Regions from separate parts of the Paenibacillus polymyxa M1 genome, predicted to be linked through region 2. Evidence: riboswitches for the same ligand, from Rfam matches in the RefSeq annotation. Region 2 holds a riboswitch; the other holds the start of a gene.
What was found. A riboswitch is a leader RNA that binds a small molecule or an ion and turns the genes downstream of it on or off. The one in region 2 is predicted to bind FMN.

Region 1: it holds a riboswitch for FMN, as region 2 does, so the genes downstream of both, PPM_RS06230 (DMT family transporter) here and ribE (riboflavin synthase) in region 2, are expected to answer to the same signal.

Annotation. Positions count from the first base shown of each region.
Region 1 is NC_017542.1:1,438,344-1,443,940, reverse strand. It holds gene PPM_RS06240 (ABC transporter ATP-binding protein) at 1-773, shown strand, start outside; gene PPM_RS06235 (ABC transporter permease) at 766-1,458, shown strand; FMN riboswitch at 1,584-1,728, shown strand; gene PPM_RS06230 (DMT family transporter) at 1,899-2,846, shown strand; gene PPM_RS06225 (methyl-accepting chemotaxis protein) at 3,090-5,120, shown strand; gene PPM_RS06220 (carboxylesterase/lipase family protein) at 5,260-5,597, opposite strand, start outside.
Region 2 is NC_017542.1:3,452,129-3,457,725, reverse strand. It holds gene PPM_RS15565 (thiamine pyrophosphate-dependent enzyme) at 1-2,223, shown strand, start outside; gene PPM_RS15560 (IDEAL domain-containing protein) at 2,443-2,910, shown strand; FMN riboswitch at 2,979-3,151, shown strand; gene ribE (riboflavin synthase) at 3,481-4,146, shown strand; gene ribB (3,4-dihydroxy-2-butanone-4-phosphate synthase) at 4,211-4,894, shown strand; gene ribE (6,7-dimethyl-8-ribityllumazine synthase) at 4,924-5,388, shown strand; gene PPM_RS15540 (segregation and condensation protein A) at 5,562-5,597, shown strand, end outside.

The DNA of each region.
Region 1 (5,597 bases), 2.0 Mb from region 2:
CCAACCTGCTCAAGCCGACCTTGGGCGAGATTGAATTGTTCGGTGAAAAGCTAACGCCACAGTCTTATCATCTGCTCGGACGGATGGGTTCGATTATTGAATATCCGATTTTTTATGAAAGGCTGACAGCTCAGCAAAATCTCGAACTTCATTGTGAATACATGGGCTATTATAATAAGCAGGCTGTCCGGGATGCACTGGAATTAGTGAATTTGCGGAATGCAGATGACAAGCCGGTAAAAGACTTTTCACTCGGAATGAAGCAGCGTCTCGGGATTGCCCGAGCCATTGCGACCAAGCCTGAGTTACTCATTTTAGATGAACCGATTAACGGTCTGGACCCGGTGGGAATCAAGGAAATTCGGCAGTTATTCCATATGCTATGCAAGGAATATGGGATGACGCTGCTCGTGTCCAGTCATTTATTAGCGGAAATTGAGCAGATTGCGGATACAATAGGCGTGATTAATCACGGACGGCTGATTGAGGAAGTTTCGATGGAACAGGTACGGGATACCAATACGGAATATATCGAATTTACGACCAACGATTGTAAAAAAGCAGCCTACATCCTCTCCCATCAACTGAGTCTGAATAATATAAGGGTGCTCAATGAACAGAGTATACGTATTTACGATCTTAGTGTACCGCAGAAGCAAATTACGAAAACGCTCATTTTAAATGATGTAGAGGTCGATTCCATTCATCAGAAAAGCAGTACGCTGGAAGACTACTTTTTACGTCTGTTACATGGAGGGGATCACCATGCTTAAATTGATACAGTTGGAGATGAAAAAGCTTCATCTGGTGGGTTATATCCGTTCAGCACTGATCGCCAACGCTTGCATTCTAGGGTTGCTCAGTACTATTGCACTGGACAGCCAAAATGAAGGAGTACCCGAATTTACACAGTACGCTCAGCTTCTCGATCTTATGGACAATATGGTGAGGGCAACGTTTATTGTATTTGCCTCCGTTCTACTGTGCCGTTTTATCGTAGGAGAATTTAAATCCAAATCGATTACAATCTTGTTCATGTATCCGATTCATCGTCAAAAGCTAATGATCGCCAAGCTCTTGATTGTGCTGCTGTTTACATTCTTGTCTATTGTAATCTCGGAAATCATCATTACGGCTGCGATCCATTTGCTCAACCAGTTTGTCATAATTGTACCGGATAAGCTCACTCTTTCCATACTAGCCGAGCAATCAGCGCGCACGCTAATCAATGCCGTTGCCGCCAGTTTTATGGGATTGGTTCCGCTGTATATGGGAATGCGAAGATACTCTGTACCCACGACCATTGTGACCTCGATTCTGATTGTAGCATTGCTTTTCTCCAATAATAACGGTGCTACCCTTAGCTCCATTGCCCCCGTGCAAATCAGCTTCTCTGTGCTGGGAATACTTGTGGCTTATGCGGCAATTCGGCGCATTGAGTATAAGGATATTGCCTAGTAATAAGGATTAAACATAGAACGCTTTCATAAAAAGATGAAAATCCTTGCTTGATATACACACATTTTTCACTGGACTTCATTCCAAAACAGGTATATCCTATAGGAGAAATTAAAAAACGGAATAAGGATCTTCGGGGTAGGGTGAGATTCCCAACCGGCGGTATGGCTCATGGAGCTAAGCCCGCGACTCTGTATCCGGCAACAGGATACGGACTGATTTGGTGAGATGCCAAAGCCGACGGTAAAGTCCGGATGGAAGAAGATCGAAATATGAACATGCCGCAAAGTCGATGAATACTGCATTATGGTTGTGCAGTGACTTCATTTAACTTGCATCAAACGGCAAGTTTATTTGATCAACCCCCGTCTTGCATGGCCTTCGCCATGGACGGGGGTTTTTGTGCCACCGGTCCTGTATTCGCAAGGAGCTAAATAAGTATGAGTCAATCATCAACTGTACTAACATCCAAGGATTTTGATCGTAGCTCCCACATGAAAAGCGGTTTTTGGCTAGTCGCGATTGGAGCGGCCTTGTGGGGCGCAGACCCGCTGTTTCGTATTATTTTGTTAAAATCATTTACCTCAGCACAAATCGTACTGATGGAGCATGCGCTACTCTTTATCGCTCTGACGCCGATGCTGTGGAAGCATCGCGAGGAGCTTAAAACGATACGATTTCGTCAGGTTTTCGCTATTTTGTTTGTCTCATGGGGTGGCTCGGCACTGGCCAGTGTGATTTTCACCATGGCACTCAGCAACGGTGATCTGAATGCCGTACTTTTACTTCAGAAGCTTCAACCTTTGGTTGCTATTATTCTGGCCCGCGTGATATTGAAAGAAATGTTACCGCGTCATTTTGGAATATTAATTGTCATCGCTCTGTTCGGGACGTATCTTCTGACCTTCGGTTGGTCGCTTCCCTTTGGACATGTTCATGATTTTGTTCAAGTTGGTAGTCTGCTTGCACTGGGTGCAGCGATTCTGTGGGGCGGTTCGACCGTTATGGGCAGCTACTTGCTCCGTTCGATGAAATATGAAACGGTAACCTCCCTTCGCTTCATGGTGGCGCTCCCTCTGCTCATTGTTCTCACCTCTGTGGAGCATGCTCCGTGGAATATGCCTACAGGTACATGGGCGGGCGCAGCTGTAATTATCAACTTGCTGCTGCAGGCATTGCTTCCGGGTCTTCTCAGCTTATTACTGTATTACAAAGGCTTAAGTACAACCAAAGCTTCTTATGCTACGATGGCAGAATTGAGCTTTCCTATGGTAGGTGTTGTGATTAACTGGATCGCTTTCCAACAAATCGTTACCGTAGCGCAACTAACTGGTTTTATGCTTATCTGGGTTACACTCTTTATGATTTCTCGTCAGCAAAAAAATTAACAGATCCATTTGCTTTATACTCACCTCAAGCCTCAAGCCAAATCATGAAGGTGCTTTTGCATCTCTGATTTGGCTTTTTATGTATGCATATTCATACCGTGATTAGCCCTTAAGAACTATTTTTTAAAAAATGTACCTAAAACATGCCTTGATTCATTATTTTTTAAGATTACATCTATAAAATCAGTCGATTTCTGTCGAATAAAACAATGTAGTGACCATCAGACACAGAGGAGAAAAAACATGACTAAAGAAAAACAAACAGTTCCGTGGTGGAACAGGTTTCTCAAGCAATTTTATTTAATGAGGACAAAATTAATCATTTCTTTTTTGGCTGTGTTATTGATTCCGAGCTTACTTATTGGATACTTTTCTTATCAGGGGGCTACGACACAGCTCAGTCAGCAAATGGCTAATTCCGTATACACGAATCTGTATCTGATCCAAAGCAATGTCAATCAGTATGTATCCCCGATCATGAAGGACGTGGACGTCCTTACCAGTGAAATCCAAGCTGATTCCATTGGTTCCGATCAAGAAGCCCTTCAGAAAAAATTGGATGCCATCGTCAAAGCTCATCCTGAGTTAGATGCCGCGCTCCTTGGCAATGCGAAAGGAGAATATATCCGTTCTCCGCTAAAAAAGGAGGCTGATTATGATCCTAGGGAGAGAAAATGGTACAAAAATGCGATGCTACATAAGGGCAACATATTTGTCGGTGTTCCAGTTGCCAGCGTTACGACAGGGAACCTAGTAGTTAATGTATCGGCAACGCTGAAGAACGGTGAAGGGGCTGTTGCATTGGCTTTGAATCTGGACAAGATGGGGGACAGTCTGCAGTCTGTTAAGATAGGCGAACGCGGAGGACTCATCATTGTTGATTCTGATCATAAGGTTGTATCTGGAGCTGGAACAGCCTTTGACAAGACTGGCAAAAAACCGGCTGACACTATGGAGGGACTTCCCAAAGTGGCGGCAACCGGAGAAAATGATACTCCTTCCGTGTCGCAAATTAAATTTATGAATCGGGATGTGCTGGCCTTTACACTTAAGGACCCTCTCACTGGATGGAATATTGTTGCATTATCGGATCTGGAGGATTACAGTGATGCAGCCCAACCGATTCTGAGGCAAAGCCTGATTGTAATTGTTATTTCCATACTGGCCGCTGCGATCATCATAGTGCTAATGATCCGCTCATTCCTGATCCCTCTCAAGAAGCTGCAAGCAGGAACACGGATCGTCCGTGATGGAAATCTGACCGAACGTGTTAATATATCTAGAAAGGACGAGTTCGGCGAGCTGGCACAGAATTTTGACCAGATGACACATTCCTTGCATACGATGGTCTCCGAGGTCAACCAAACGTCCTCACGGCTTGCTTCCTCTTCTCTGGTAATCAAGGAAAGCACAGAACAAACGACGGAGTCCGTACAACACGTAGCGGAAACGGTTATGGAATCCGCAGAAAATGCAGCAACCAGCGCCGAGGCATCCGAGCAAACTGCCAATGCCGTTGAAGAAATGGCGAAGGGTGTCAGCACGATTGCCGAATCGGCAAGCTCCATCGTGGATTCAGCAGGACAAACCGAGCAAGACGTAGCTCAAGGCAGTCAAATGATTAGCCATGTGCGGACACAGATGGACCGCATTCTGGAAGCTGTAAGCCAAACGGCTAGTCTGATGGATGAGCTATCCCAACTCTCGGACGATGCGAAGCAAATGAATGCGGCTATAGCTGCCATTGCCAAGCAAACTAATTTGTTGTCCCTGAACGCATCTATTGAAGCCTCCAGAGCAGGCGAAGCTGGGCGTGGCTTTGCCGTAGTCGCTATAGAGGTACGCAAACTGTCGGAACAGTCCAAGGAAAGTGCCGATTCCATCAGTCAGATCATTACGCAGATGCTCGACTTGATTCAACGCTCTACTGCTACGATGAACGGTAATGTTCGTAATCAGGTGGGTGAAGGATTACGAATTAGCCAAGATGCAGAAGGTGCATTTGCGAATATTGAACGCTCAACTTCTCACATTGTGGAACAAATTCAAAGTGTATCCGCTGCTGCTGAACAAATCTCAGCCAGTACGGAGGAAGTTTCCGCCACTGTTACCCATTTGGCAAGCCTATCCCGCAATTCGGCGGACAGTTCGCAGACAACCTCCGCTGCCGCTCAAGAGCAAATGGCAGCCATGGAGGAAATCGCATCTTCCTCACAAGAGTTGTCCAACATGGCACAGGATCTGCAAGAGCTGGTTAAGCGATTTAAGATTTAACTTACACAGCTATTTTTGAAATTTCATCAACAAAAGCTCAACAGCGCTTTATCTGTTTACTAACAAAAGCCTTCGTCCGCATACAAAATACGGGCGAAGGCTTTTTCGTTGAATCCTTGAAACAATGTCTCGTATTTACCTATATGCCCATCTGCCCCGTTAGTTGGCGGCGTCTATCCCCTTCTGGATCATGTTCCACCATAATATTCTGATGAAAAATGGCTGTAGCTCGCTGTTGCTTGTCGTACATCGGCCATGCCGTCTCAGGCAGCATAGGCTTCCCTTCACGTGCAAAAGCAATCCATGCCTGCTGCATATCATGAGCGAGCTTCTGCATCGAAGGCTGAATCTCTAATCCAAGCTTGCCCAGCAGCTCCAGATTGTCGAAAACAAAAGCAATCTCTGCACCGTGAACCGCTTGTCCGAAAGTTGGATGTCCCGGCAGGGTCCAATCAAAACGATACATCCATACCGATG
Region 2 (5,597 bases):
AATGAAATGGCAGCTACGGCGGCTGCGCAGATCAATTATCATATGATGGGATATTTCCCGATTACGCCGTCGACTGAGGTAGCACAGTATCTGGATCAAATGAAAACGCGTGGTCAGCATAATATTAAACTGGTTGCAGCAGATGGAGAACACGGATCGGCAGGGATTTGTTATGGAGCTGCGGCAGCAGGAGCGCGGGTTGTGAACGCTACCAGTTCGCAAGGTTTCCTATACATGCTGGAGCAGTTGCCTGTTCAGTCGGGTACCCGTTTTCCTATGGTTATGAATCTGGTGACAAGAGCTGTCAGTGGTCCCTTGGATATTCGGGGGGATCATTCGGACCTGTATTATGGTTTGAATACAGGCTGGGTCATTTTGACGGCAAGTACGCCACAGGCTGTGTATGATATGAACATTATGGCCCTGAAAATTGCAGAGCATAGCGATGTACGATTGCCTGTAATGGTCGCATACGACGGTTTTTATACGTCCCATCAAAAACGTAAAGTGCAATATTTTGCCGATGCAGAGACCGTGCGCGATTTTGTAGGCCCCAACCCGAACCTAAATTATCCGAATATTACGGATTTTGATCATCCTGTCACTGTGGGTGCGCATATGAACGGCGATGATCTGACGAATAATCACGTTCAACTGTCCGAAGCGTTGAAGCTTTCAGAAGGAGTATATGAGCAGGTAGCAGCAGAATATGCCGCTTTATCCGGTCGGGAATATCCGATTTTGGATCTGTATCATATGGAGGATGCTGAGGTTGCGGTATTTTTGCTGAATTCGGCGGCTGAATCGGCCAAGGATGTGGCAGATCAACTCCGCACGCGCGGCATTAAAGCCGGTGTGATTCGTCCGAATATCATCCGGCCATTCCCAGCTGCACAACTGCGGGAGGCATTGCGCCATGTCAAGGCGCTGTTGGTGGGTGAACGTGCAGATTCGTACGGGTCAGATGGTGGTAATTTGACGCATGAAATCAAGGCGGCGTTGCAAGAGGACCCGTTGAACCAAACCATCGTGTTAAGCCGTATCTTTGGCTTGGGTGGTAAGGACTTTTATGCGGAAGATGCAGAGGCCTTCTTCCAGCTTGCGATTCAGGCGGCAGAGGCTGGACGCGCGGAGAAGCCTTTTGATTATTACGGGGTTAATCCAGGCTCTCCAGACAAGGTGATGCCGCAAGTCATGCAGCCACCACGTGGCAATGCATACCGTACGGGGCTGATTCAGGTTACGCCGGACGAGGCGACTGGGAAGCTCAAAGTCAAGGTACCACCTCTGCGTTCGTTGACAACCAAACCACGCCGTCTTACACCAGGGCATGGGGCTTGTCCTGGTTGTGGAGCCTTGTCTGCGCTTGAGCTATTTTTTAAAGGAATTGAAGGCGATATTGTCGTACTATTCCAGACTGGCTGCGTTTATGTGGTGACGACAGGGTATCCATATACATCACACAAGCAACCGATGATCCACAATCTTTTTCAAAACGGGGCCGCTACCCTTTCAGGTGCGCTGGAAGCTTACATGGAGATGAAGCGACGTAATGAAATTGAGATATCCGATGATCCAACCTTTATCATGATCAGTGGTGACGGCGGGATGGATATCGGTATGGGTTCTGCAATTGGTGCGGCTCTGCGTAACCATAAACTGATTATGCTGGAATATGACAACGAGGGGTACATGAATACAGGTTCGCAGCAATCGTACTCCACTCCAATGGGGCATATGACCAGTACATCGGGTGTAGGGAAAATGCAAAAAGGGAAGCAAGGGCATCATAAGGATACCGTACAAATCATGGCCGCCTGTAACATCCCGTATGCTTTTACCGCAGCCGAAAGCCATCCGCAGGATATGCTGCGCAAAGCGGCCAAGGCTCAATGGTATGCCAACAACGTGGGTACGGCATATGGTAAAATTCTGTGTGCCTGCCCGCTCAACTGGAAATCCGAAGACAGACTGGGTACTAGCATCGTAGGCGCCGCAGTTGAGTCTTGCTTCTTTCCTTTGTACGAAATCGAACAGGGAAGCACGACGATTACGTACAATCCGGAAGACAAGGGAAAACGGATTCCAGCCGCAGAATGGCTGAAATTAATGGGTAAAACGAAGCATCTTCTCAAAGAGGAAGCAACGCTGGCTACCTTTGAGCAGGAGATTGAGCGTCGCTGGACTATCCTGAAAAAGAAACATGAAATTTCGGAGTTATAATTCTGTTTTTTGCATAATAATCGTGTAACATTGTTAGCCGCTGTTTCGGCACCAGTTCGATTGAGATTCCTTGCGCTTGCTGCGCAAGGAATCTTTTTTTGCGTTTATGGATTGAGGCATAAAAAAACAGGTAATGATTTCCGATATAGGAGTGGAGGCCTATAGAAGGCATGTTATAAAGTTTTCTTCTGAATTTTAAGATGCAATGAGGTGCAGGTAATGATTAAGCTGAATACAGTTGAAATAATTGAAATTATAAAGAAGCAAATCCCCAAGGTTATGAACATCACGCCAGTGGAACTCAAGTTTACGGATGATTTTGGACGGGCATCGCTGGCGGCAACTGAACACAAATTCACGCTGACGAACCAGCATTATTCTGCCAAGGTGATGGATTGCGTGTTAGAAACACAAGTGCGCCCTATTTTAATGTGTGAAATTATTTATTTTCTAAAATGCGAGTTTATTGATGGACATGTGGATGTACGACTGGATTATGAAGCATGTTCTGAGGGAGAGCGAGGACCTGTCGCTTCGGCCGTTATTACCTTTGACCATGATACACAGCTTGGAGTCGACGAACTGGCCGATCTGATTGATCTGGCACTTCATATGAATGATAAATCCTGGTTTGAAGAACTCTCCAGCCAATATGTCAAAACCAAAGCAGGAGCTTCTATTAGATAACTTGCTTTTTTTTGAAGTCGGTGCTAATATACGTAACAAGTTTAATGTTAATTCAATTAAATAAGAGCAAGATCCTTCGGGGCGGGGCGAAACTCCCCACCGGCGGTGATGACATGTTTGTGAATCGCTTCTGTGAACACAGCATGGCTTAGTCCGTGACCCGGATGCTGAACAATCAGCAGAAGGTGGACCTGGTGTAATTCCGGGACCGACAGTATAGTCTGGATGGGAGAAGGATACGAAGCGCATGTGCATGACGTGGCATGTGCCAATTTTTAGCATACTTAAAAGTACGTACGGCTTATTTCGTTGTAGGACAGCATCAGACGATAGCTTTTTTTAGCTTTCTTTTTGATAACGTTCTGAGCGTAATTGCTGTATCTTCGATCATGCTTTCTTTTGGCAAACCTATGATTTCATGTCATTTTAAGACATACATGAACTGCGCTTGTATACTACATACGTGACTCTCATCACCCCCATGACGGATTGAATCCTGACTGGGGGTTATTTGCGCTTACAGCAGATGAATTAGGGATAAACTGAAATGTAGTGGAAAGGAGTGAAAGCATGTTTACCGGATTGGTCGAGGAAGTGGGTCGCATTCAAAGTATTTCTAAGAGCGGTGAAGCGATGGTGCTGGGGATTTCGGGTTCTGTGGTATTGGGCGATTTGAAAATCGGCGATAGTGTCTCGGTAAATGGGGTTTGCCTGACGGCAATACAGATTGGTACTAAAGATTTTAAGGTTGATGTGATGCCAGAGACTTTTCGCAGCAGTAATCTAAGGGAACTCAGATCCGGCAGCCGAGTCAACCTGGAGCGGGCGATGGCGGCGAATGGAAGGTTCGGAGGACATATCGTACAGGGACATGTAGACGGAACGGGTACGATTCGCGGAGTGACATCAGACCAGAATGCGGTTGTGTTCGAAGTTGAGCCTTCTGATCAAGCATTATTCAAATATGTTCTCCTCAAAGGGTCAATTACAATTGATGGTATCAGCCTCACAGTCGCGCAGCGTACGAGAGATAGCTTTGCCGTATCCATCATCCCCCACACCTTAGCCGAAACGGCCTTACAAGCCAAACGTGAGGGAGACACTGTGAATATTGAATGCGACATATTGGGCAAATATGTGGAGCAGCTTTTACATTACAGAGGTTCAGTACCGATGGAGAGAGCAGATCAAGCTCCTCTTAGTTTGGACTATTTGGCGAAACACGGCTTTGCTTGATACAGAATGATAGAAAATTTGGTTCAGGAGCATTCGTGACTTAAGACATAAGGAGGAGAGGGTTATGGATAGAGGCATCCAAACAAGTGCGACGACAAACATCATGGAGCAGGGCGAGTTGCACCATGACGAAGAGATTCGATTGGATTCCATCGAAGAAGCATTGGAGGATTTAAAGAACGGCAAAGTCGTTATTGTAGTGGATGATGAACAGCGGGAAAATGAAGGCGACTTTATCGCTTTGGCTGAAAAAGCATCGCCTGAGGTCATCAACTTCATGATTACAGAAGGTCGCGGGTTGGTCTGCGTGCCGATCACACAGCACAGAGCCGAGGCATTGGAATTGCATCCTATGGTAGAGCAAAACACAGATTTTCACGGTACCGCCTTTACGGTATCGGTAGATCATATGAAGACAACAACGGGGATTTCAGCGGCCGAGCGCTCTTTGACTGTTCGCGCCTTAGCCGACGAAGCAATCACGGGCAGCGATTTCCGCAAACCTGGTCACATGTTCCCGCTAATTGCTCGCGATGGTGGGGTCTTGCAACGCGCTGGTCATACTGAAGCGGCTGTCGATCTGGCCCGACTCAGCGGCTTCAAGCCCGCCGGGGTCATTTGCGAAATTATAAAGGAAGATGGCTCAATGGCCCGCTTGCCTGATTTGGCCGTGATCGCCAAGCGACATCAATTGAAGCTGATTAGCATTCAACATTTAATTGAATACCGTCGTCGTTTGTCATTGTAAATAATTCAAAAAAAGAGAGGTTGATAAGCATGGCACGTTTTCTGGAAGGTAATCTTGTATCAAGTGGTTTAAAGTATGGTATTGTGGTGGGCAGATTTAATGAGTTTATTACAAGCAAACTGTTAAGTGGTGCGCTTGACGCACTTCAACGACATGGTGCACAGGAAGATGAAATTGATGTAGCATGGGTGCCGGGTGCATTTGAAATCTCACTTATTGCACAAAAAATGGCTGCAAGCGGAAAATATGATGCCGTCATTACGCTTGGCACGGTTATCCGTGGCTCTACTTCACACTATGATATCGTCTGCAATGAAGTGGCCAAGGGTGTGGCGGCAAGCAGTCTGAAAACGGGTGTCCCCATTATTTTTGGTGTAGTGACTACGGAAAATATTGAGCAGGCTATTGAACGAGCAGGTACGAAGGCTGGTAATAAAGGTTGGGATTCTGCGCTGGCTGCGATTGAAATGGCCAATCTCGGTAAGCAGTTCTAATGATATAAATGGCTGAAAGAACGGCATAAACTGCAAAGTGGAAAAGGGATTGGATTGTTAAGCAAGGCGATGACGTATATACTACAGAAAGAGGGATTGATAACGTAGAGCATAAGTGCTAATGGGGAAAGGTATTGTTGAATGATGATTGGAGTAAGGCAGGGGGAAGCACATTGACAGTCGTAAATTACAAGCTGGAAACATTCGAG